Regions from separate parts of the Mesorhizobium sp. XAP4 genome, predicted to be linked through region 1. Evidence: riboswitches for the same ligand, from Rfam matches in the RefSeq annotation. Region 1 holds a riboswitch; each other region holds the start of a gene.
What was found. Region 1 has a riboswitch for cobalamin ahead of P3C39_RS04835 (DUF1636 family protein). Riboswitches for the same ligand answer to the same signal wherever they lie in the genome.
Positions count from the first base shown of each region.

Region 2: it holds a riboswitch for cobalamin, as region 1 does, so the genes downstream of both, P3C39_RS26275 (ABC transporter ATP-binding protein) here and P3C39_RS04835 (DUF1636 family protein) in region 1, are expected to answer to the same signal.
Region 3: it holds a riboswitch for cobalamin, as region 1 does, so the genes downstream of both, bluB (5,6-dimethylbenzimidazole synthase) here and P3C39_RS04835 (DUF1636 family protein) in region 1, are expected to answer to the same signal.

Region 1 is NZ_JARIXW010000001.1:963,842-970,983, reverse strand. Features, by position in the region: gene P3C39_RS04865 (NADH-quinone oxidoreductase subunit E) at 1-334, opposite strand, end outside; gene P3C39_RS04860 (NADH-quinone oxidoreductase subunit D) at 335-1,525, opposite strand; gene P3C39_RS04855 (NADH-quinone oxidoreductase subunit C) at 1,526-2,128, opposite strand; gene P3C39_RS04850 (NADH-quinone oxidoreductase subunit B) at 2,133-2,714, opposite strand; gene P3C39_RS04845 (NADH-quinone oxidoreductase subunit A) at 2,705-3,070, opposite strand; gene P3C39_RS04840 (winged helix-turn-helix domain-containing protein) at 3,403-4,602, shown strand; cobalamin riboswitch at 4,633-4,837, shown strand; gene P3C39_RS04835 (DUF1636 family protein) at 4,876-5,304, shown strand; gene cobW (cobalamin biosynthesis protein CobW) at 5,307-6,344, shown strand; gene cobN (cobaltochelatase subunit CobN) at 6,363-7,142, shown strand, end outside.
Region 2 is NZ_JARIXW010000007.1:4,027-11,168, reverse strand. Features, by position in the region: gene P3C39_RS26285 (iron ABC transporter permease) at 1-610, opposite strand, end outside; gene P3C39_RS26280 (ABC transporter substrate-binding protein) at 640-1,587, opposite strand; gene P3C39_RS26275 (ABC transporter ATP-binding protein) at 1,637-2,425, opposite strand; cobalamin riboswitch at 2,590-2,797, opposite strand; gene P3C39_RS26270 (AraC family transcriptional regulator) at 3,033-3,866, shown strand; gene P3C39_RS26265 (alanine racemase) at 3,872-5,011, opposite strand; gene P3C39_RS26260 (D-arabinono-1,4-lactone oxidase) at 5,011-6,288, opposite strand; gene P3C39_RS26255 (MFS transporter) at 6,300-7,142, opposite strand, start outside.
Region 3 is NZ_JARIXW010000003.1:413,640-420,781, reverse strand. Features, by position in the region: gene dxs (1-deoxy-D-xylulose-5-phosphate synthase) at 1-679, opposite strand, end outside; gene P3C39_RS15465 (pirin family protein) at 822-1,742, opposite strand; gene P3C39_RS15460 (DUF2277 domain-containing protein) at 1,782-2,048, opposite strand; gene P3C39_RS15455 (exodeoxyribonuclease VII small subunit) at 2,159-2,410, opposite strand; gene P3C39_RS15450 (histone deacetylase family protein) at 2,414-3,340, opposite strand; cobalamin riboswitch at 3,463-3,643, shown strand; partial or broken gene bluB (5,6-dimethylbenzimidazole synthase) at 3,646-4,371, shown strand; gene P3C39_RS15440 (hypothetical protein) at 4,494-5,477, opposite strand; gene P3C39_RS15435 (TetR/AcrR family transcriptional regulator) at 5,765-6,373, opposite strand; gene P3C39_RS15430 (MFS transporter) at 6,494-7,142, shown strand, end outside.

The DNA of each region.
Region 1 (7,142 bases):
GCGCTTCCGAACCGCGCAGCATGCAGGGCGTGGTGCCGCAGACCTGGATGTGCGCACGCGTGCCGACCGGATTCAACTGGTACTGCGTGTAGAAGGTCGCGACTTCCAGCCCGCGGATGCGGGGCATGCCGAGCATGTCGGAGATCGTCTCGATCGCCGCCTTCGTCACCCAGCCTTCCTGCTCCTGTGCTATCATCAGAAGCGGGATGATGGCCGACTGTTCACGGCCCTTCGGGTACTTCTTGATCCATTGCTTCGCAGCCGCGGCATTCGCCCGGTTGAAGGCGAAGGATGCTGGCTGGACGCTGGCTTCTGCGAGACGGCGGACTGACATTTAGCGATCGACCTCACCAAACACGATGTCGAGGGAGCCGAGAACGGCGGTGACGTCGGCCAGCATGTGGCCGCGGCAGAGGAAATCCATCGCCTGCAGATGCGCGAAACCCGGCGCGCGCAGCTTGCAGCGGTAGGGCTTGTTGGAGCCGTCGGAAACCAGATAGACGCCGAATTCGCCCTTCGGCGCCTCGACAGCGGCGTAAACCTCGCCGGCCGGCACGCGATAACCCTCGGTGTAGAGCTTGAAGTGATGGATCAGCGCTTCCATCGAGCGCTTCATCGCCTGGCGCTTGGGCGGCACCACTTTGCCGTCGAGGTTCGACACCGGGCCGGTGCTCTCCTTGCCGAGCAAAAGGTCGACGCACTGGCGCATGATCTTCGCCGACTGGCGCATTTCTTCCATGCGCACGAGGTAGCGGTCGAAGCAGTCGCCGTTCTTGCCGATCGGAATATCGAAATCCATCTCCGAATAGCATTCATAGGGTTGCGACTTGCGCAGGTCCCAGGCTGCACCCGAGCCACGCACCATCACGCCCGAAAAACCCCAAGCCCAGGCATCCGCCAGCGAGACGATGCCGATATCGACATTGCGCTGCTTGAAGATGCGGTTGCCGGTCAGCAGCCGGTCGAGGTCGTCGATCGACTTCAGGAACGGGTCGATCCACTTGCCGATGTCCTCGACCAGCTGACGCGGCAGGTCCTGATGGACGCCGCCGGGCCGAAAATAAGCGGCATGCATGCGCGAACCGGAGGCGCGCTCATAGAACACCATCAGCTTTTCGCGTTCGACGAAGCCCCACAGCGGCGGCGTCAGCGCACCGACGTCCATCGCCTGCGTCGTCACATTGAGGATGTGCGACATGATGCGGCCGATCTCGCTGTAGAGAACGCGGATCACCTGGCCACGCTTCGGCACCTCGATGCCGAGCAGACGCTCGGCGGCCAGCGCAAAGGCATGTTCCTGGTTCATCGGCGCGCAATAGTCGAGCCGGTCGAGATAGGGTACCGCCTGCAGATAGGTTTTGGCTTCGATCAGCTTTTCGGTACCGCGATGCAGCAGTCCGATATGCGGATCGACGCGATCGACGACTTCGCCGTCCAGCTCCAGCACAAGGCGCAAAACGCCGTGCGCCGCGGGGTGTTGCGGGCCGAAATTGATGTTGAAGTTGCGGACGGAGGTTTCAGCCATTTACTGCTTTGCCTTCTCGTCACCCGGCAGCACGTAATCCGTACCTTCCCACGGGGACAGAAAATCGAAATTGCGGAATTCCTGCTTGAGCTCGACCGGCTCATAGATAACGCGCTTGGCCTCGTCGTCGTAGCGCACCTCGACGAAGCCGGTCAGCGGGAAATCCTTGCGCAAGGGATGGCCTTCGAAGCCATAGTCGGTCAGCAGGCGGCGCAGGTCGGGATGGCCGGAGAACAAAACGCCGTAGAGATCGTAGGTCTCGCGCTCGAACCAGTCGGCGCCGGGATAGACGCCGGTGATCGACGGCACCATGGTTTCCTCGTCGGCCTGCACCTTGACGCGGACGCGCACATTCTGCTTCGGCGACAACAGGTGATAGACGACGTCGAAACGCTTGGCCCGCGACGGATAGTCGGCGCCGCAGACATCGATGATCGAGATGAACTGGCAGCGCGCATCGTCGCGCAGGAAGGTCATCACCTCGACCAGATCGCGCGGCTCGACATGGACGGTGAGTTCGCCATAGGCGATATCAGCCTCGTTCACGCGGCCGATCAGCTTCTCGCCGAGATAGGTCGACAGTTCGCTCAGGGATGCGGTCATGGATTTACCGTTCGATCGTGCCGGTGCGGCGGATCTTCTTCTGCAAGAGAAGAATGCCGTAGAGCAGCGCTTCGGCGCTCGGCGGGCAGCCGGGCACATAGATGTCGACCGGCACGATGCGGTCGCAGCCGCGCACCACCGAATAGGAGTAGTGGTAATAGCCGCCGCCATTGGCGCAGGAGCCCATCGAGATGACGTAGCGCGGCTCCGGCATCTGGTCGTAGACCTTGCGCAGCGCCGGCGCCATCTTGTTGGTCAGCGTGCCGGCGACGATCATGATGTCGGACTGGCGCGGAGACGCGCGTGGCGCGACACCGAACCGCTCCGAATCATAGCGCGGCATCGAGGTGTGGATCATCTCGACCGCGCAGCAGGCGAGGCCGAACGTCATGAACATCAGCGACCCGCTGCGCGCCCAGGTGATGAGCGCCTCGGTCGAAGTGACCAGAAAGCCCTTGTCGGCCAACTCGTTGTTGATCTCGAGGAAGAAGGGATCGTCCTCCCCCACCGGCCTGCCGGTGTTGGGATCGATGATGCCCTTGGGCTTCGGCGCGACGAGGGTGCCTGAACTGTCGTTCAATCCCATTCCAGCGCTCCTTTTTTCCATTCATAGGCAAAGCCGATGGTCAGCACCGCCAAAAAAACCATCATCGACCAGAAACCGAGCATTCCGATCTTCGAAAACGACACCGCCCACGGAAACAGGAAGGCTACTTCCAGGTCGAAGATGATGAACAGGATCGACACCAGGTAGAAACGGATGTCGAACTTCATGCGGGCGTCGTCGAACGAGTTGAAACCGCACTCGTAGGCGGAAAGCTTTTCGGGATCGGGATTGCGGTAGGCCACCAGGAAGGGCGCGGCCAGCAGCGCCAGGCCGACAACCAGCGCCACGCCTATGAACAGGACGATGGGCAGGTATGAGCTCAAGAGTGCGTTCATGCTCGGCTTTCCGTTGGCGCCAATCCACGTTGATTACAGCACCGGACCCTAATGCGGAAGCGTGACAGTTTAACCGCTGAACCGTTTTAAGGGCCTATGCTGCAACGCGGCGAGGGTTAGCGCAGCACTTCCAGCGAAGCAAGTCAAACCTTGTTCAAAACATCGACCTGGACGGCATATCGCGGCAAACTGGTCCGATCCGCTCCTGTTTGATTTCCTTCGCTTTTTACTCCACTTTTCTCTCCTGACATGAATGCTGCCAAAACCCTGCTAGCATTGGGTTGGAATCAGCCATTCGACCCTCGGTCAAAACACTTCAAAGTGATACCTGCATGAAGGAAAAGATCTCGCTCCCGATGGCCCGGCGCATCGCCCTTGCCGCCCAAGGGTTCCTCGATCCTCGCCCGACCGGCACGCCCGACCGCCGGCATTTTGCCCGCACGCTCTCCCGCACCGGCCTGTTGCAGATCGATTCCGTCAGCGCGGTGGTGCGCGCTCATTATATGCCGCTCTATTCGCGCCTTGGCCCCTACCCGCTCGCTCTGCTCGACAACGCGGCCGTGACGCGCAAGCGCATGGTTTTCGAATATTGGGCGCACGAGGCCTCCTTCCTGCCGGTCGAGACATACCCGCTGATGCGCTGGCGCATGCAGCGCGCCGAGCGGGGCGAGGAAATGTATCTGGGTCTCGCCAAATGGGGCCGCGAACACGCCGCCTACATCGAAGAGATCTACCGCGAGGTCGCCGAGCGCGGCCCGATCGCCGCTTCCGCGCTGGAGGGCCAGAAAGGTTCGGGCGGCTGGTGGGGCTGGAGCCATGCCAAACACGCCTTCGAATGGCTGTTCTGGGCCGGCCGCATCACCACGGCGCACCGCCGCGGTTTCGAGCGCTTCTATGACCTGCCCGAGCGCGTGCTGCCGCAGGCGATCCTCGATCTGCCGGTGCCGACGCCTGAGGACGCGCACCGCGAATTGCTGCGCATTTCCGCCCGCGCCCACGGCGTGGCGACTTCAAGCGATTTGCGCGACTATTTCCGCCTGTCGCCGGCCGATATGAAAGGCCGGTTGGAGGAACTGGTTGAAACGGGCGAGTTGCTGCCGGTGCGTGTCGAAGGCTGGGACAAGCCGGCCTATCTTCACCGGGACGCCCGTCTGCCGCGCAAAGTCGAGGCCCGCGCCTTGCTGGCACCCTTCGATCCGGTCGTCTTCGAGCGCTCGCGCACCGAGCGGCTGTTCGATTTCCACTACCGCATCGAGATCTACACACCGGCCGACAAGCGGCAGTATGGCTATTATGTCCTGCCGTTCCTGCTCGGCGACCGGATCGTGGCGCGCATCGACCTCAAGGCAGATCGCCCGGCCAGCATACTGCGCGTCCATGCAGCCTATGCGGAGCCCGGTGCGCCGCCTGAAACTGCTGCGGAGCTGTTCGAGGAATTGAAGCAGATGCAAGGTTGGCTCGGGCTCGAACGCATCGAAGTGACGCCTGCCGGGGATTTGGGGCCGGCGCTGGCCGACATAGCCGTGTCGTAAGCTCGCGTTGACACCGCCGCCCGCAAAAGCCTAAATCCGGTTCCAGATGGTCCCTTGCCCGCAACGGCAAGGGCTAAGAGGGAATGCGGTGCGGGGCAAAATCCCAAATCCGCGGCTGTCCCCGCAACTGTAAGCGAAGAGCCAAGGCCGAAAGCCACTGGGAGTTCCCGGGAAGGCGGCTACCCAAGGCGATGACGCGCGAGCCAGGAGACCTGCCGTCTGCGACTGTAGAATCCGATCGCCCGGCGGGTTTCCGGGCAAGGAGCCCGATCTTTGGACCACGACAGCAGTTTTTCGGCTGGCACAGCGGATATTTCGTCCGGCCATGATGATGCCTTGGCCGGCGTCACCATCATCGTCTGCGGCTCCTGCCGCAATGAGACCGGCTCCGACGCTCATCCCCGCGCCGGCGAGTTGCTGACGGACGACACGCGCCGCGCCGCCGCTGGCGACGATATCCGCATCCGCAGCGTCGAATGCCTTGGCAATTGCAAGCGGCGCCTCAGCGCCGCGATCCTGCGCGACGGTTGCTGGAGCTATGTCTTCGGCGACCTGACCGCGACCAGCGGCGCCGACCTCGTGACAGGCGCAAAGCTCTTCGCCACCTCGAAAGATGGCCTGATCCCGTGGCGTGGCCGCCCCGATAGCCTCAAGCGCGGCCTCGTGGCCCGCATTCCACCCATCGACATGCTGAAGGATTGACCATGACCACTTCCGTATCCCGCGTTCCCTGCACCGTCGTCACTGGCTTCCTCGGCGCCGGCAAGACGACGCTGGTCCGCCATCTCCTGGAAAACGCCGGCGGCAAGCGCATCGCCATCATCGTCAACGAATTCGGCGACATCGGCATCGATGGCGAGATCCTCAAGGGATGCGGTATCGACACCTGCCCCGAGGAAAACATCGTCGAACTGGCCAATGGCTGTATCTGCTGCACCGTCGCCGATGATTTCGTCCCGGCGCTCGACCAAATCCTGTCGCTGACGCCGAAGGTCGACCATATCCTGATCGAAACCTCGGGCCTGGCATTGCCCAAGCCGCTGGTCCAGGCCTTTCAGTGGCCGAGCGTGAAAAGCCGGGTGACCGTCGATGGCGTCATCGCCGTGGTCGACGGACCGGCATTGGCCGAAGGCCGCGTCGCCAACGACATGGAGGCCCTCCAGGCGCAGCGCGCCGGGGACGAGACGCTCGACCACGACGATCCGGTGGAAGAACTGTTCGAGGACCAGATCGCCTGCGCCGACCTGATCATCCTGTCGAAGAGCGACCTGATGGACGCCGCCGGCACCGCCCGCGCCAATGCCATCATTGGCGAACACTCCGCCCGCGCGGTGAAGATCGTGCCGACGTCGCATGGCAAGGTCGATCCCTCGGTGCTGCTCGGGCTCGGTCTCGCCGTCGAGGACGACATCGAGAACCGCAAATCCCATCATGACGGCGCCTTCGACCACGAGCATGACGACTTCGACACGTTCATCGTCGACATTGCCTCGATCGCCAATCCGGACGAGCTGGCAAAGCGCGTCGCCACCGTCGCCGAAGAAGAGAACGTGCTGCGCGTAAAAGGCTTCGTCGAGGTCGGCGGCAAGCCGATGCGGCTGTTGCTGCAGGCCGTCGGACCGCGCGTCAATCATTACTATGACCGTGCCTGGACCGCTGAGGATGACCGCCGTTCGCGCCTCGTCGTCATCGGCCTGAAGGGGCTGAACCGCCCGGCGATCGAGCGTATACTCGCCGGCTGATTTCGGACACGGGTCGCGATGCACATCCTCACCACGACATCCGCCTCGCTCGACGACCTCGCCGAGCCGGTCGATCTGCGGCAGACGCCGGCGGATATCGTGGCGCTGTCCTTCACCGACAGCGACCTCGCCGGACTGGCGGCGGCGTGGAGGACCGATGCCGACCGCCTGCCCTCGATGCGGCTGGCCGCACTGCGCGACCTGCGCCATCCCATGTCCGTCGACCTCTGGGTCGACAGCGTCGCCCGCCATGCCAAGATCATCCTCGTGCGCATCCTCGGCGGCTACGACTGGTGGCGCTACGGCTGCGACCAGCTTGCCTCGACCGCCCGCGAACGCGGCATAAAACTGGCGCTGCTGCCCGGCGAATGCCGCGACGAGGATCTGCGCCTGATCGAAGCCTCGACGCTGCCGCGCGAGGAGTTGGACGGCCTGCTCGACTATTTCCGCGAGGGCGGCCCGGCGAATATGAGCGCACTGGTGCGGAAATTGGCGCGGCTGGCGGGGTCGGATGCGGAAGTTATCGGCCCGGTGGTGGTGCCGAAAGCTGGTTTTTACGTGCCTGGAAGTGGAGTTGTGGAGAAGCGGGACTTATCGAATGCTGGCGCTTACAACGTCAACGCTCCTATCATCCCCATCCTGTTCTATCGCTCGATGCTGCTGGCCGCCGATGTCGCGCCCATCGATGCGCTTGTTGAAGCGCTGCGGCAGCGCGGCATCGACCCAGTCCCGATCTTCGTCTCCAGCCTCAAGGACCCAACCTCCCTCGCCTTCGTGGAAACAGCACTGACGGCGCTG
Region 2 (7,142 bases), on a different contig from region 1:
CCAGAATGGTGCCCGCACCCAGCGCGCCCAACCAGATATTGTCCCAGCGCGCCAGGCCAAGGCCGCCCATCGTCCAGAACAACACGGAGTGGGCGGCGCGCTGGTCGCCGGCAAAGACCAGGTAGTTGGTCAAGGCGGTGAACATGAAGGACACGGCAAGGCCGGCGAGGATCAGCCGCTCCGGCCCTTGGCCCCTCACCCGCGCGACCAGCAGCAGGACGACGCCGGCGGCCAATATGCCGCCGGTGAAGGCCGCGACCGGCAACGTCCAGATGCCAAAGCTGTCGCCGAAGACGGTGATGACGGAAACAGCACCGGCGGCGGCGCCCGACGACAGGCCGAACAGGAACGGATCGGCGAGATCGTTGCGGGTCACTGTCTGCAGCAGCGCGCCGACGACGCCGAGGCCCGCGCCGACGCAGATGGCCAGGATCGTGCGCGGCAGCCGCAGATCGACGACGATCTTGCCGACCGGCCCGGACACGTCGTGCCCGCCTAAGCCGATTGCGCGGCCAAGCGCTGCTACAACGTCGGCCAGCGGGATCAGCGTCGAGCCATAGGCGATCGACAGCAGAGCGAGAGCGGCGATCGCCGCCGCTCCCGCCAGCATGGCCAACGCAAATGCCGGATGGCGCAAGCTCAAAATGCTTCCGGGTGCATGGCCTTGGCGATCTTGTCGATCGCTTCGATGTTGGCGGGTCCAGGCGTCAGCTCGGCGTAGCGGAGGGCAACGAAGCGCTCGTTCTTGACCGCGTCGGTCTCCTTCATGGCCGGATGCGCCTTCAGGAAGTCGAGCAGCTTCCTGTAGCCGCCACCGTCCTGGTAATCGAGCAGGATGAGGAATTGCGGATTGCGCGACGCCACCGTTTCCCAATCCGTGTTGCCCCAGCTGGTGTCCATGTCAGCCATGATGTTGTCGCCGCCGGCGGCAGTGATCATGGCGCTGGGGATGGCGAACTTGCCTGCGGTGAACGGCTTGTCCTCGCCGGAATCGTAGAGGAACACCCGCGTGCCCTTGGCGCTGCCGACCTTGGCGGTGATGTCGGCGAGCTGCGCCTTCCAGCCAGAGACAAGCTTTTCCGCCTCTGTCTCCTTGCCGAAGATCTTGCCCAGCTTTTCGACGTCGCCGTAGAGCAGGTCCATCGAGGCGGCGGGGCGCCTCTTGTCGAGATGGACGCAGCTTTCCGCCAGAACCAGCGTCTTGATGCCGTGCGGGGCAAGCGTGTCGGGCGTCACCTCGCCACCCGGCTTCATGCCGTAGTACCAGCCGGCGAAGAAGAAATCCGGCTCCACGGCCACGAGGTTTTCGAGCGTCGGATATTTCGGCGCCAGCTCCGGGATCGAACCCTGCTCTGCCTTGAATTCGGGACCGACCTTGTACCATCCGGTGATGCCGGTCAGGCCGACGATTGACGGCTGCAATTTCAGCGCGAAAGCCATCTCGGCCATGTTCAGATCATGGATGACAGCGCGCTTCGGCGGCGCGTCGAAGGTCAGCGGCTTGCCGCAGCTGTCGACGGTTACCGGGAAGGCGAAGGCGGTCGAGGTCAGCAGCGAGACGGCAAGCGAAAAAGCGAGGCGTTTCACGGGTATGCTCCTTGTGGGTGGGATCGGGTCGACTATGGAACGGCTTCAATCACGACGGCGGCGCGGCACGGTTCGGAACCTCGAACACCGTCAACTCTCGATCCTCGGTCGGATGGCGCAGGCGCAGCACATCGATGCCGAAAATCTCGCGGATCAGCTGTTGGGCCAGCGCTTCGCGCGGTGCGGCGAGCGCTTGCAGGCGGGCATGATTCATCACCGCAACCCTGGTGGCGAAGGGTGCTACCAGCGCCAGATCGTGCAGCACCGCGATCACCGTCATCTCGAAGCCTGCCACGAGGTCGAGCAGTTCGCCGCGGGCGCGCGGGTCCAGATGGTTGGTCGGTTCGTCGAGGAACAGGATTTTGGGCTGCTGGGCGATGGCGCGCGCCAGTTGGGCGCGCTGGCGCTCGCCGCCCGACAGCGAGCCGACGGTGCGGCCAAGCAGCGGCAGCAGGCCGGTCCGGCGCAGCGCATTGACGACAATGTCGCGTTCCTCGCTCCTGCGCCTCAGTCCGGCGTGCGGGACCCGGCCAAGCTCGACATAATCGATCACCGCCAGCCGCGGATCGGGCTGGTCGGTCTGGCCGACAACGGCGATATGCAACGCCCGCTCGGCGGCCGAAATCCTGTCCAGCCCGCGTCCGCCAAGCTTCACCTCGCCGGAACTTGGCCGCAGCATGCCCGACAGCATGCGCAGCAGCGTCGTCTTGCCGGCGCCGTTGGGACCGATGATGGCAAGGCGATCGCCAGCGGCCACCGAGAAGCTGACCGCCTGGACCAGATTCCGCCCATTCGCCATGGCACAGAGGTCATGGGCTTCGAGAAGCGCTGCGCTCATCGGCTGCAGCCCGCCGGATTGCGGGGACGGCAAAGCGTGCGCATGGTGATGCGATGATCGATGGAGCCGTCCAACTTTCCGTCACTTTCCAAAACTGGCGACGGAAGGAAGCTGGCGAACCGGCCGACAAGGCCGGGATTCGCGTTTCCTCCCGGCACACCCCGTCCGGTCAACTCAGTGATGGCAGGTCTCCTGGCTCGCGGGTCGTTGCGCCATCCTGCCTTCCCAGCCTTGCCGGCCAGTGGCATTCACGGATTTTGCTCGCCGCTTACAGTTGCGGGGGCAGCCACGGCCTCGACCTGAACAGGCCTCACCGTGTTCCCTTTTCACCCCTCGCCTTTCGGCTCGGGGACCATCACCACTTCAGCGTAGATTTCCACCAAACGCTTCGCAATGGATTTCTCGGACGAAGTGGTGGGCCAGCTAAGGGAAACAGGCATTGCACGCTCATTTTATGTAATAACATAACATTCTTAGGAGATGACGCGGCCCGCTGTCAAGCGAAAGCCCATGGGATCGGCGCAGATTGCACGGAATGCGCAATTTCGATCAAACTGGCCGCGCCAGGAAACGCCAAGATGATCCGGCCAATGCGAAAAGGAGCCCCATGAACCCGACCGAGAAAGCGCTGTGGTTCGTCGAGAGCCATCTGCCGGAGGCGATCTCGCTTGACGATGTCGCGCAAAGCAGCGGCGTGTCGCGTTTTCATGTGACGCGCGCCTTCGGCGCCGCAACCGGCCGCTCGGTGATGGGTTACATGCGCTCACGCCGGCTGACCGAGGCGGCGCGCAAGCTGGCCGGCGGAGCGCCCGACATCCTCGTCGTCGCGCTCGACGCCGGCTACAACTCGCATGAGGCGTTCACCCGTGCCTTCCGCGATCAGTTCGGCACCACGCCGGAACTGGTGCGCGCGCAAGGCTCGACCAACAACCTCGACCTCGTGGAGCCGATCCTGATGGACCAGTCCCTCCTCACCAATCTCGAACCACCGCGCTTCGAGACCAGCCGGCCGTTCCTGATCGCCGGCCTCGGCGAACGCTACAGCTGTGAAACCAGCGCCGGGATTCCGATGCAGTGGCAGCGTTTTGCACCCTTTATCGGCAACATCCCCGGCGAGATCTCAGGCGTTTTCTACGGCGTGTGCCTTAATGGCGACGACGCGGGCAATTTCGACTATGTCGTCGGCGTCGAAGTGTCCGGCTTTGCGGATCTGCCGAAGGACTTCTATCGGGTGCGGGTGCCGGCGCAGAAATATGCGGTGTTCTCGCACCGCGAGCACATCTCATCCATCCGCCGGACGATCAACACGATCTGGAACAGCTGGCTGCCCGCCTCCGGTCACGAAATCGCGGATGCACCGGAATTCGAGCGCTATGGACCGGAGTTCGATGCCCACAGCGGCAATGGCGGCCTGGAGATCTGGGTACCGGTGAAGGCGTAGCTCGATCACGCCATCGGCAGCGCCGGCCAGCGATCGATGACCTTTCCGCCGGAAAACACGGCGATCGACCCGAATTGCTGCAGCACGGCCTCGCTCTGCGTCGGCCTTAGAAACGCGTAGTCGCCTGGCCTTGCGGTCGCATCGGCGGGCAAGCCCATGAATTGCTGGTTGGAGGACAGGCCGAGCAGGCCGTTCGTCTTCATGCCTTGGGGGAAGACCGGCTCGGCCATCCACTTGCCGCCATAGAGATAGCAGCCCTTGCGCGGAAACCGGCCGAGCGCCTGCAGCAGGCGGGTGACGGCCGGCGGGCCAGGCAGCATCGGCTCGACCACTTTCAGGATCGGCGTGGCGATGAAAGCCGCCGGCTGGAAGCCGTCGAGGCCTGGCGTATCGAAGTCGCTGGGCAGCACGAAGGCCGAGCCCATCGACACTTCATTGGCCGCGCCGCCACGATGAAGCAGCGCGGTCTTGCTGCCGCCGATGTTGAGGATACGGCGCTGGTCGGCGCCGAGACAGGCGACGAACGCCGCAGCCTGCGCCGACGCCTCCGCCAATGCCTTTGCCGGTCCGCCGAAAAGGCCGGGAATGAGCGGTGCATGCGCCTCGTAGGCCATGACGCCTTCGCAATGCAGCCGGGCCGGCAACGCGCTCAACGCCTTCGACAAGGCCGCGGGATCAGCAAAGCCGCCGCGATGCAGCCCGACATCGATCTCGAAAGCGATGCGCAGGCCGATGCCGAGTTCGTCAGCGAGAGCACCGTATTCCGCCAGTCTCTCCTCGCTGTCGATCAGCCAGCAGACACGCGACCAGTCGGCATCACCCTTCACCAGCGCAGCCCTTGCCGCACCGATCGGCATCGGCTTGCCGTAGAGCAGATCGGCATCCGGAAACGCCTTCAGCACCGCCTCGCTGATCGGCGGGTGGAAGGTCATGAAGCGCTCATGGCGAAGCGCCTTGCCTATATGCGCAAGCAGCGGCAGGCAGGCGAGCGATTTGTCGACCAGCCGCACGGCCAGGCCGGGATCCAGCCTCCTTTTTACCAGGGCAATGTTTCCGTCCAGCCGATCGCGGTCGAGCAGCAGGCAGGGTCGGAAGATGCCGGCGGTCTTCAGCGCATCCGAGAGGGTGGAAAAATAGGTGCTCATCATTCGATGCCGAACAGGCCGGCCATGTAGGGCGACACGAAGCGGTTTTCCGGATCGATGTCGCGGCGCGCCGCCATGGCATCGTCCCAGCGCGGGTAGAGCTTTTTCAGCTCCGCCGCCTTGAGGCTATGCATCTTGCCCCAATGCGGCCGGCCGCCATATCTGCGAAAGATCGGCTCTGCCGCCCGCATGAACGGCAAAGGATCGTTCGCGGCGTCATGGTGGATGGCGATGGAGCAGGTCAGCCTGTTGTAGAATGGCGAAAGCCAGAACTGGTCCGGCGCGACCGAGCGCACCTCCATCGGGAAATAGACCTCGGGAAAGCGCTTCTCGGTCAGCTCGATGATCTCGGCCAGCGCCTTCGGCCCTTCCTCGAACGGCAAATGATATTCCATCTCGTTGAACTTGGTCTGCCGGTCGCTGGCATAGACGTTGAGCCAGTCCTGCACGTAGTCCTCGGCGGGAAATTTGGCGGCCGCCGATCGGATCAGGCGGCCACGCAGCGATGGCAGCCAGGCAAGTGAAGTGCGCAGCCTGCGCAGTGTCCTCAAACCCGCCTCGTCCTCTTCCGGCGGCCGCGTGGTGGGTGCGGCATCGCTGAAATCGCTGGCGATGAACTGCGCATAGCCGGAAAACGGAATGTAGTAGAATTCGGCCGAGCGATGCGCGGCCATCATCGCCTCGAAATCACGCAGCATCTCGGTGATCGGCAGCACATATTTGCGGCGGCGCAACCGGTAGGTCGCGATGTTGTTCAGCGTCACTTCGGTGAGCACGCCGAAAGCGCCGAGCGCAACACCGATGGCGTGGATCATGTCCCGATCCCCTGCCCGCTTGAAGTCGCGGACCTTGCCAAGCCCGTCGACGATCTGCACCGTCTCCAGCTGCGTGTGATAGGCGCCGAGCGTCGGTCCCGAGCCGTGCGTGGCTGTGCCCAGCGCGCCGCCGATCGCCTGGCGGTCGATATCGCCCATGTTGGGCAGGCCCTGGCCAATGCCTTGCAGGATGTGCATGAGCGGGCCGAGCCGGGTCCCTGCCCGCACCCGCGCCTGATGTTTTTGCGCGTCGTGCGAGACCAGCCCTTCCAGTCTCTCCAGGGACAGGATCGTGCCCTGCGATTTCACCAGCGGTGTGAAGGAATGACCGGCGCCGGCCACGCGCACCGGGCCAGGCGCGGTCCGGACGAGATCACCGAGTTCACCGACATCGCCGGGGCTGGCGATCAGCTTGGGCTCGGCACTTACGAAGCCCGACCAGTTGCTCCAGGTGTTCGACATGCGCTCCCCGCTCAGGCAACCGCACGACGGCGACGTGACACAAGAACGAAGAGACCGAGCAGCGCCACGCTTGCCACCGCGCTGGCGGCGGCGAATTCCGGCACCGGCCGGAAATCCTTGCCGTCGATGAGCAGCGACGCCGCAATCGGCCCGATCGCCAGGCCGAACAGTTGGGCTGCCGGCACCAGCAGCACGGCGGTGCGCGTCTCGTCGGCGGTGATCGCCAGACGGATCTGGTAGGGCACGATGAACAGCAGGATAAAGCCCATGGCCAGGGCAGCGACCCAGAACGTCGTCAGGCCGGGGCTGCTGGCAAGAACCAGGGAACTGACAAGCGCCACGACGCCGATCGCCGCGATGGCAAGGCGATAATCGATGCGCGCCTCGAACGCGGTCGCCGTCATCGCCCCCAGGACCTGCACCGCGAGGCTGGCCGAGACGATCAGGCCGACGGTGCGGCCATCGATGCCGTATTGCGCGCCTAGCGGCTCCAGGAAGGCCCAGACCGCGCCGAAGAACATGAAGTAGCAGAAGACCGACAGCAGCGCGGTCATCGAGGGAACCGTCAGCACATTGGCCAGATTCTCTTCCTTGGGCAGGTCGGCATAGTCACTGGGCACGGTGAAAGCGACCGCCAGCGACACGACGCAGACGACGGCAAGAACGATGAAGCCACCCGCCGACCCTGCGGCCGGGATGACATAGAGCGCCAGCAACAGGGCGAGCGCGCATTGCGCCAGCGTCTGCATGGTGACGAAATAGCCGCCAATGCGCTCGGCGCGCCGCGAGCGGGCGATCAGTTCGGTGGCGATGGCGACCAGACCGCCCTCGGCGAGCCCGGCAAGGGCGCGGGC
Region 3 (7,142 bases), on a different contig from region 1:
TGATCGCACGATCCGCACGCTTGCCGAGATAAGACGTCAGTTTTTTGCCGAAATCGCGCAGGCCGATATAGGCCTTGCCGGAGGCCAGCCGCGCCAGATAGGCGCTCATGGCGCCGGTTGGCGGCGCGATCGACATGTCGTTGTCGTTGAGAATGACGATCAGCCGTGCATCGAGCGCGCCGGCATTGTTCATCGCCTCGTAGGCCATGCCGGCAGACATGGCGCCGTCGCCGATGACGGCGATGACATTGTTGCGGCCGCCGGAGAGATCGCGGGCCGCGGCCATGCCGAGGCCGGCCGATATCGATGTCGAGGAGTGGGCAGCGCCGAAGGGATCGTACTCGCTCTCGGCGCGGCGGGTGAAGCCGGATAGGCCGCCTTCCTGGCGCAGCGTGCGGATACGGTCGCGGCGGCCGGTCAGGATCTTGTGCGGATAGGCCTGGTGGCCGACATCCCAGATCAGCCGATCATCGGGGGTGTTGAAGACATAGTGCAGCGCCACTGTCAGCTCGACCACGCCAAGGCCGGCGCCCAGATGACCACCCGTGCGGGATACCGCGTCGACCAGCTCGGCGCGAAGCTCGGACGCCAGTTGCGGCAGCTCACTCTCGGCAAGCATGCGCAGGTCGGCCGGGATGCGGGCCTTGTCGAGAAGCGGCGTATGCGGCGTTGCGTTCACGGTGCTCAGGCTTTCGGTTGATGGGCGAAATAGGCCGCCGGCCGGCGAAAGTAAATGCGTGTCAGTGACGCGGATCAGACTGTGGTCTTTTGCTTCTATGCAGGTCGTTTCCCCAAAACCGGGCCACTTTGGGCGACAGGCATCAGCTTTCCGGCAGCGGAATGAACTCTTCCTCGTCTCCTGGAACGATGTCGAAGCGGCCTGTCTTCCATTCCTCTTTCGCCTGTTCGATACGCTCTTTCGACGACGAGACGAAATTCCACCAGATGTAACGCTTCGAACCAAGAGAGGCGCCGCCGAACAGCATGAAATGCGCCCCGGTCTGCGACGACACGACGATCTCGTCACCGGGACGGAACACCAGCAGCCGTTCGGCTGGGAACACATCGCCCGAAATCGAGACCTCGCCTTCCAGCGTGTAAATGGCGCGCTCTTCCGCATCGGCAGGGATTTTCACGCTGGCGCCGGGCGCCAGGCGCAGGTCGGCGTAGAGCGTCTCCGAATCGGCCCTGACCGGGGACCGTAATCCTTGGAAATCGCCGATGATGAGGCGCCCGTTGACGCCTTCGGCATCAATCTCGGGAAGCCTGACCGCTCCTGTGTTCTCGAACACAGGAGCCACCTCTTCCTTGTCGTCCGGCAGCGCCAGCCATGTCTGCAGGCCGGATACCGACATCGGCGCGCCACGCAGTTCCTCCGGCGTACGCTCCGAATGGACGATGCCGCGGCCGGCGGTCATCAAATTCACGTCGCCGGGCTGAATGACCATTTCGGTGCCGAGGGAGTCGCGGTGCCGGATCTTGCCGTCGAACAGATAGGTGACCGTCGACAGTCCGATATGCGGATGCGGACGGACGTCCAGCGCCTGGCCGGCCCGCAGGATCGCGGGACCCATGCGGTCGAAGAAGATGAACGGACCGACCAACCGCCTTTTTGCCGTTGGCAGGGCACGGCGCACCTGAAAACCACCGATGTCCTTGGCGTTCGGAACGACCATCAATTCGATCTGATCGCTGGCGAACGCATCGCCCACCTCAGGGTCTTTCCCGGGGAAGAAGCTCATGGACTCTCCTTGTCGGTGGTCGAAGGCCGCCTGGCCGCATCAGGCAAAGCGGATGGCCGCCTTTGCCCGCAGCTTGGCCGCCACCTCTTCGCGATTGCGCGGATGCTGATGGGTTTCCAGGGAATCGAGCAGTTCGCGCGCCGAGGCCGCGATGGCGTCGACGGCATGATCGAAGGCGTGCTGGTTCTGCTTCGAGGGTCGCGTCGTTCCGCTCAGCTTGCGGACGAACTGAAGGGCCGCGTCGCGCACCTCGTCATTGGTTGCCGGCGGATCAAAATTGAACAGGGTCTTGATGTTTCTGCACATCGCTTCCGTATCTCCTCTTGTCCTTGAGCTGTTTCAATCGCAACGAGTTATAGCCTCGATCATGATCATGTCCAAAAACCGGTGAGGCGAGGCCATCGTTCGGACCGGCCTCAATCTGCGTCGAGCGGCTCCGTTCCAACCGGCTTGCCGTCGCGCGACAGCCTGATCTTCTCGACCTTGTCCTCGGCGGCCTTCAGCAGCCGGTCGCAATGCGCCTTCAGCGCCTCGCCACGTTCATAGATCCTGATCGACTGGTCGAGCGGCACGTCGCCACGCTCCAGATCATCGACGATCTTCTCCAGCGCATCGAGTGCCTGCTCGAAGCTCATCGCCTTGACGTCTTCGTTGGTCTCACCAGCCATCATTCATCCTTTCATCAGTCGCCCGACATGGGCGGCGACCGAAAATGCCAATCCCTGCAGATCGTAGCCGCCCTCGAGCAGGCTTACGAGCCGGTTGCCGCTGTGGCGTGCCGCGCGCTGCATCAACTGGCCGGTCGCCCAGTCGAAATCATCCTCGGTCAGATTGATCTCGGCCAGCGGATCGCGGTGGTGCGCGTCGAACCCAGCCGAAATGATGATCAGGTCGGGCGCGAAATTGTCGAGCGCGGGCAGGACGCGCGACAGGAAGGCATCGCGAAATACTTCGCTGCCGGTCTGCGGCGCCAGCGGTGCGTTGACGATGTTGCCGGCGCCCGTTTCGGTCTTCGCTCCGGTGCCGGGATAAAGCGGCATCTGGTGTGTCGAGCAATAGAGCACCGAGGGATCGTCCCAGAAAATATCCTGCGTGCCATTGCCGTGATGCACGTCCCAGTCGACGATGGCAACGCGCTCGACACCGTGTTTCTTCTGCGCATAACGCGCCGCGATCGCCGCCGTGTTGAACAGGCAGAAGCCCATGGCCGTGGTCTTTTCGGCATGATGGCCGGGCGGCCGGGCGGCGACGAAGACGTTGTCGGCGCGGCCCGAAAAGACATCATCGACGGCGGCGTTGGCGGCGCCGATCGCGGTGATCGCCGCTTGCCAGCTCTTCGGACTGGCAGTGGTGTCGGCATCGATGCGGGCAATGCCTTCGTCGGGAATGGCGGCGCGCACGCGGGCGACGAAATCGGCGGGATGCGCGTAGAGGATGGTGGCCTCGTCGCCTTCCGGCGCCTGGATACGATCGAGCCCGGCAAAGGCTTCCTCATCGAGCACGCGCTCGATGGCGCGCAAGCGGTCGGGCCGCTCGGGATGTCCGGGCGGCGTGAGATGCTCGAGGAAGATCGGATGCGTGTAGAGACGGGTGGTCATCGTCCTAATCTAGTGACCCGGATCGACAAAGGCCATGCACGGGCGGCCGATGACTGGGGAAAATCGCGCCTGCGTCCATTCGCGTCGCCGCGGGCATTGGCCTCGCCGGCGCTTCGGCGTAAGGTCCCTGGGTACTGCCTGGTGCCCGCCGCAAGCGGGAGAATCGGGAACACGGTTGAATTCCGTGGCGTGCCCAACGCTGTGAGGGGGACCGCGCCGGTAAATGCCACTGTCGATGACGGGAAGGCACCGGACGCGGGTTGATCCCAAGCCAGAAGACCGGCCTGGCAGGCATCGTCATCCGCATGGTCGGGCGGATGGCATCAGAGCGACGTGCGTCCATTTGGACGCACAAAGTACGCTCTGACCGTTTTGAATCTGCAATCGCAAGGGGACAAGCGATGCCGGAACATATGACCGCTGCCATTGACGATGGATTCGACCAGAATGCGCGCGATGCGGTCTATCGCGCCATGTTCACGCGGCGCGACGTGCGCAGCCATTTCCTGCCCACCGCGATCGATGACGACGTGCTGGCGCGGCTGCTGCTTGCCGCTCATCATGCGCCATCGGTCGGCTTCATGCAGCCATGGAATTTCATTGTCATTCGTGACATCGAGCGACGCGAAAGGGTGCGCGACCTGTTCCTGGCCGCGCGCGAGCAGGAACTGCCGGCGATCGAGGCGGAAAAACAGGCGCTGTACCGCAAGCTCAAGCTGGAAGGCATCTGCGAAAGCGCGCTCAACATCTGCATCACTTGCGACCGGCAGCGCTCGAAAGGTTCGCCGCTGGGACGCTGGCACAATCCGGAGATGGATCTCTACAGCACCGTCTGCGCGGTGCAGAATTTCTGGCTGGCCGCGCGTGCCGAGGGCGTTGGCGTCGGCTGGGTGAGCATCATCGAGGCTGAGGCGCTGAAGCGGCTGTTGGCCATTCCGGATCACGTAACGCCAATCGCCTATCTCTGCGTCGGCCGTGTTTCCGAGTTCGCTTCCAAACCGGACCTTGAAACGCATGGTTGGGGACGGCGGCTGCCGCTGCCGGAACTGATCATGAGCGAGACGTTTTCCGGGCAAGGCGAGACACAGCTCAAGTCCACCGTGGCGCGCCTCAACACCGTTTCTGCCTCACCAGACACCATCTGCCCGGCCGATCAGGGTGTGGCGCCGGCCGTACCCCAGCGCGAACCGCCGAAGGAGGCGAGCGCCTTGTCCTTGAGCTCCCTGAACTTCGACGACGCCTCGGCCAGCCGGGCGTCCCAGGCCGGATCCGGCACCTGGCCCGCGATGGTCTTGAAATAGACCTGCATCAGGCAAGCGATGGCGAAAGGCTCGATGAAGGCCGCCTTGAACGCCCAGGCGAAGACGATGGCGAGCACGAAAGCCCAGCCGGCGAGCTGGCCAGGCATCAGGAACAGAATCGCACCAGCAGGCGCCAGCATCATCAGAAAGATGACGAACGAAACGCCCCACATGATGACCGCCAGCCAGACGGCGTTCTTGACCATGACCTTGCCGTTCTGGGCATAGAGCACGACGCCTTGGCGCGCCGTCTCGAAGGGTGAGGCTGAATTGATGCGGATGTTGTAGCCGAGGATGATCTCGTCGACATAGGTCAGCGACAGGCGGATCACCGTGTTGATGAAGGAGACCAGGCCGCTCAGGCCCGGTATAGGCAGGAAGGCGGCGATGCCGCCGAGCAGGCCGGTGATGGCGCGGATGGCACCCTTGACGAGTTGGTCGACGACGAAAAGGATGTTGGCCTCGGCAAAACGCTGGGTCACGATATCCCTGGCGTAGGCGATCTGGTCCTGACCGCCGGGAATGTCGCGGCCGTCGATCAGATGAACCATGACGGCGATGTGGCCGGCCTTGACGATATAGAGGATGTATTCGCGGATCCAGTAGACCGCGATCGAGACGATGCCAAACCCGACCACGCCGCCCCACAGGGCAAAGGACATGGGCCCGTCGGGATCGGTGGAGATATGGCCGACGCCATAGCCGACCGAGGCTCCGGTGCCGCTCGCCATGATGTAGGCCAGCGTGATGCCGAAATAGACGATCATACGAAAGACGATGAACGGCCAGGTCCGCATCATGATGGACACCGACCGGCCGATCTCGAAATCCCACATGTGCCCCGAATCTCCGCCTCAGAGATGGTGGAAGAGGATGAACTCAACCCGGCGATTGTCAATTGCCGGCCCTGGCACCACGGGGCGACGAATTCTGGGCAACGGTTTTCTTTCGCAGCCTCTCGCCGGCGCGTTGTCTGACGGAGCATCACGAAAAACCCGCCTGTGCGGCGGGTCACCGGCGCAAATCAGCACCATGGACGAATATGTACCTTAGCTGAGGGCAGGTGTCAAGAAAAAATTCCTATCGGGAACAGCTGCCGGCACGAAAAGCTCCGGTGGGAACTTCAATTCGACTGCGGATCCGGCTTCTTGAGCAGGCCTTCGAGCAGTTGCTTGAACGCCGTCACCACCTTCTTCGACGTCGCTTCGGGGTCGCTCGAATTGGCGATCCGTTGCGCTGCCTGGCTGCTCGCTCCGTTGATCAGTCGCGAGGCCGTCTCGGGGTCGAGGCTCGAGACAACGACCCCCTCCTCCTGCAGCGCGGTCAGATGGTCGGTCATTGACACGATGCACGCACTGGCATTCGGCCATTGCGCTGGATCCCCCAGCACGGCCGGGCCATCCCGGAACATGATGCGCTGGATTTCCGGCTCCAGCGCCATCTCGATATAGGTCGAGCACTCGTCGACGAAATGCTGCCAGCGGGTCGGCGCTCTCGACGCGACCTCATTGATGCGCGCCGCCATCTCGCCGTCGATCTGGGCTATGACCGCCTGCAGCAGCCCCTTCTTGTCGCCGAAATGATGATAGAGCGCGCCGCGCGTCAGCCCGGCCGAAGCGGTGAAATCATCCATCGAGGCTTCCGCATAGCCTGTTGTGCCGAAGGCATGGCGGGCCGCCGCGATCAGCTTTGCGCGCGTCTCGGCGATCATCTCCTTGCGGGGTCTGTGCATGGCTTCTGGCCCTATTCACATACGTAACGTATGCCAATTGACATACGCGGCGTATGCTCTATTTAACAATCATACGCTTCGTATGTAATTGCCGAATCGTCCTTTGTCGAGGAACCACCCATGCAAAATCCCTATTCGGAAATCTTTCGTGCCCCCGGAGCCAAGGGCTTTGCGGCCGCCGGATTCATGGCGCGCCTGCCGATCGCCATGGCGCCCATCGGCATCGTGGCGATGCTGTCGCAGACGCGTGGCGAATACTGGCTGGCCGGAGCCGTCTCGGCAACATACGCTCTGGCCAACGCTTTCGTTGCGCCGCAGATATCGAGATTGGTGGACCGCCTGGGCCAGACACGGATCGTCGTGCCCACCACCATCATCGCGGTGCTGGCTTTCGCCGTCCTGATAGCGGCGGCCAACCAGGACTGGCCGGTGTGGACGCTGTTCGTGTCGGCCCTACTGGCCGCGGCCATGCCAAGCATGCCGGCGATGGTGCGGGCGCGCTGGACAGAGATTTTCCGCGGACGGCCGCAGATGAACACCGCATTCGCCTTCGAGTCCGCGGCCGATGAACTGGTCTATATTGCCGGGGCATCGCTATCGGTCGGTCTCAGTGCTGCCCTGTTCCCGGAAGCCGGCGTTCTGGTGAGCACATTATTTCTCGCATTCGGATCAGCGGCCTTCATCCTGCAACGCTCGACGGAGCCGCAAGTGCGGCCGGTGGACCATGGCTCAAGCGGCTCGGCGATCCGCCTGCGGCCGGTTCAGATCA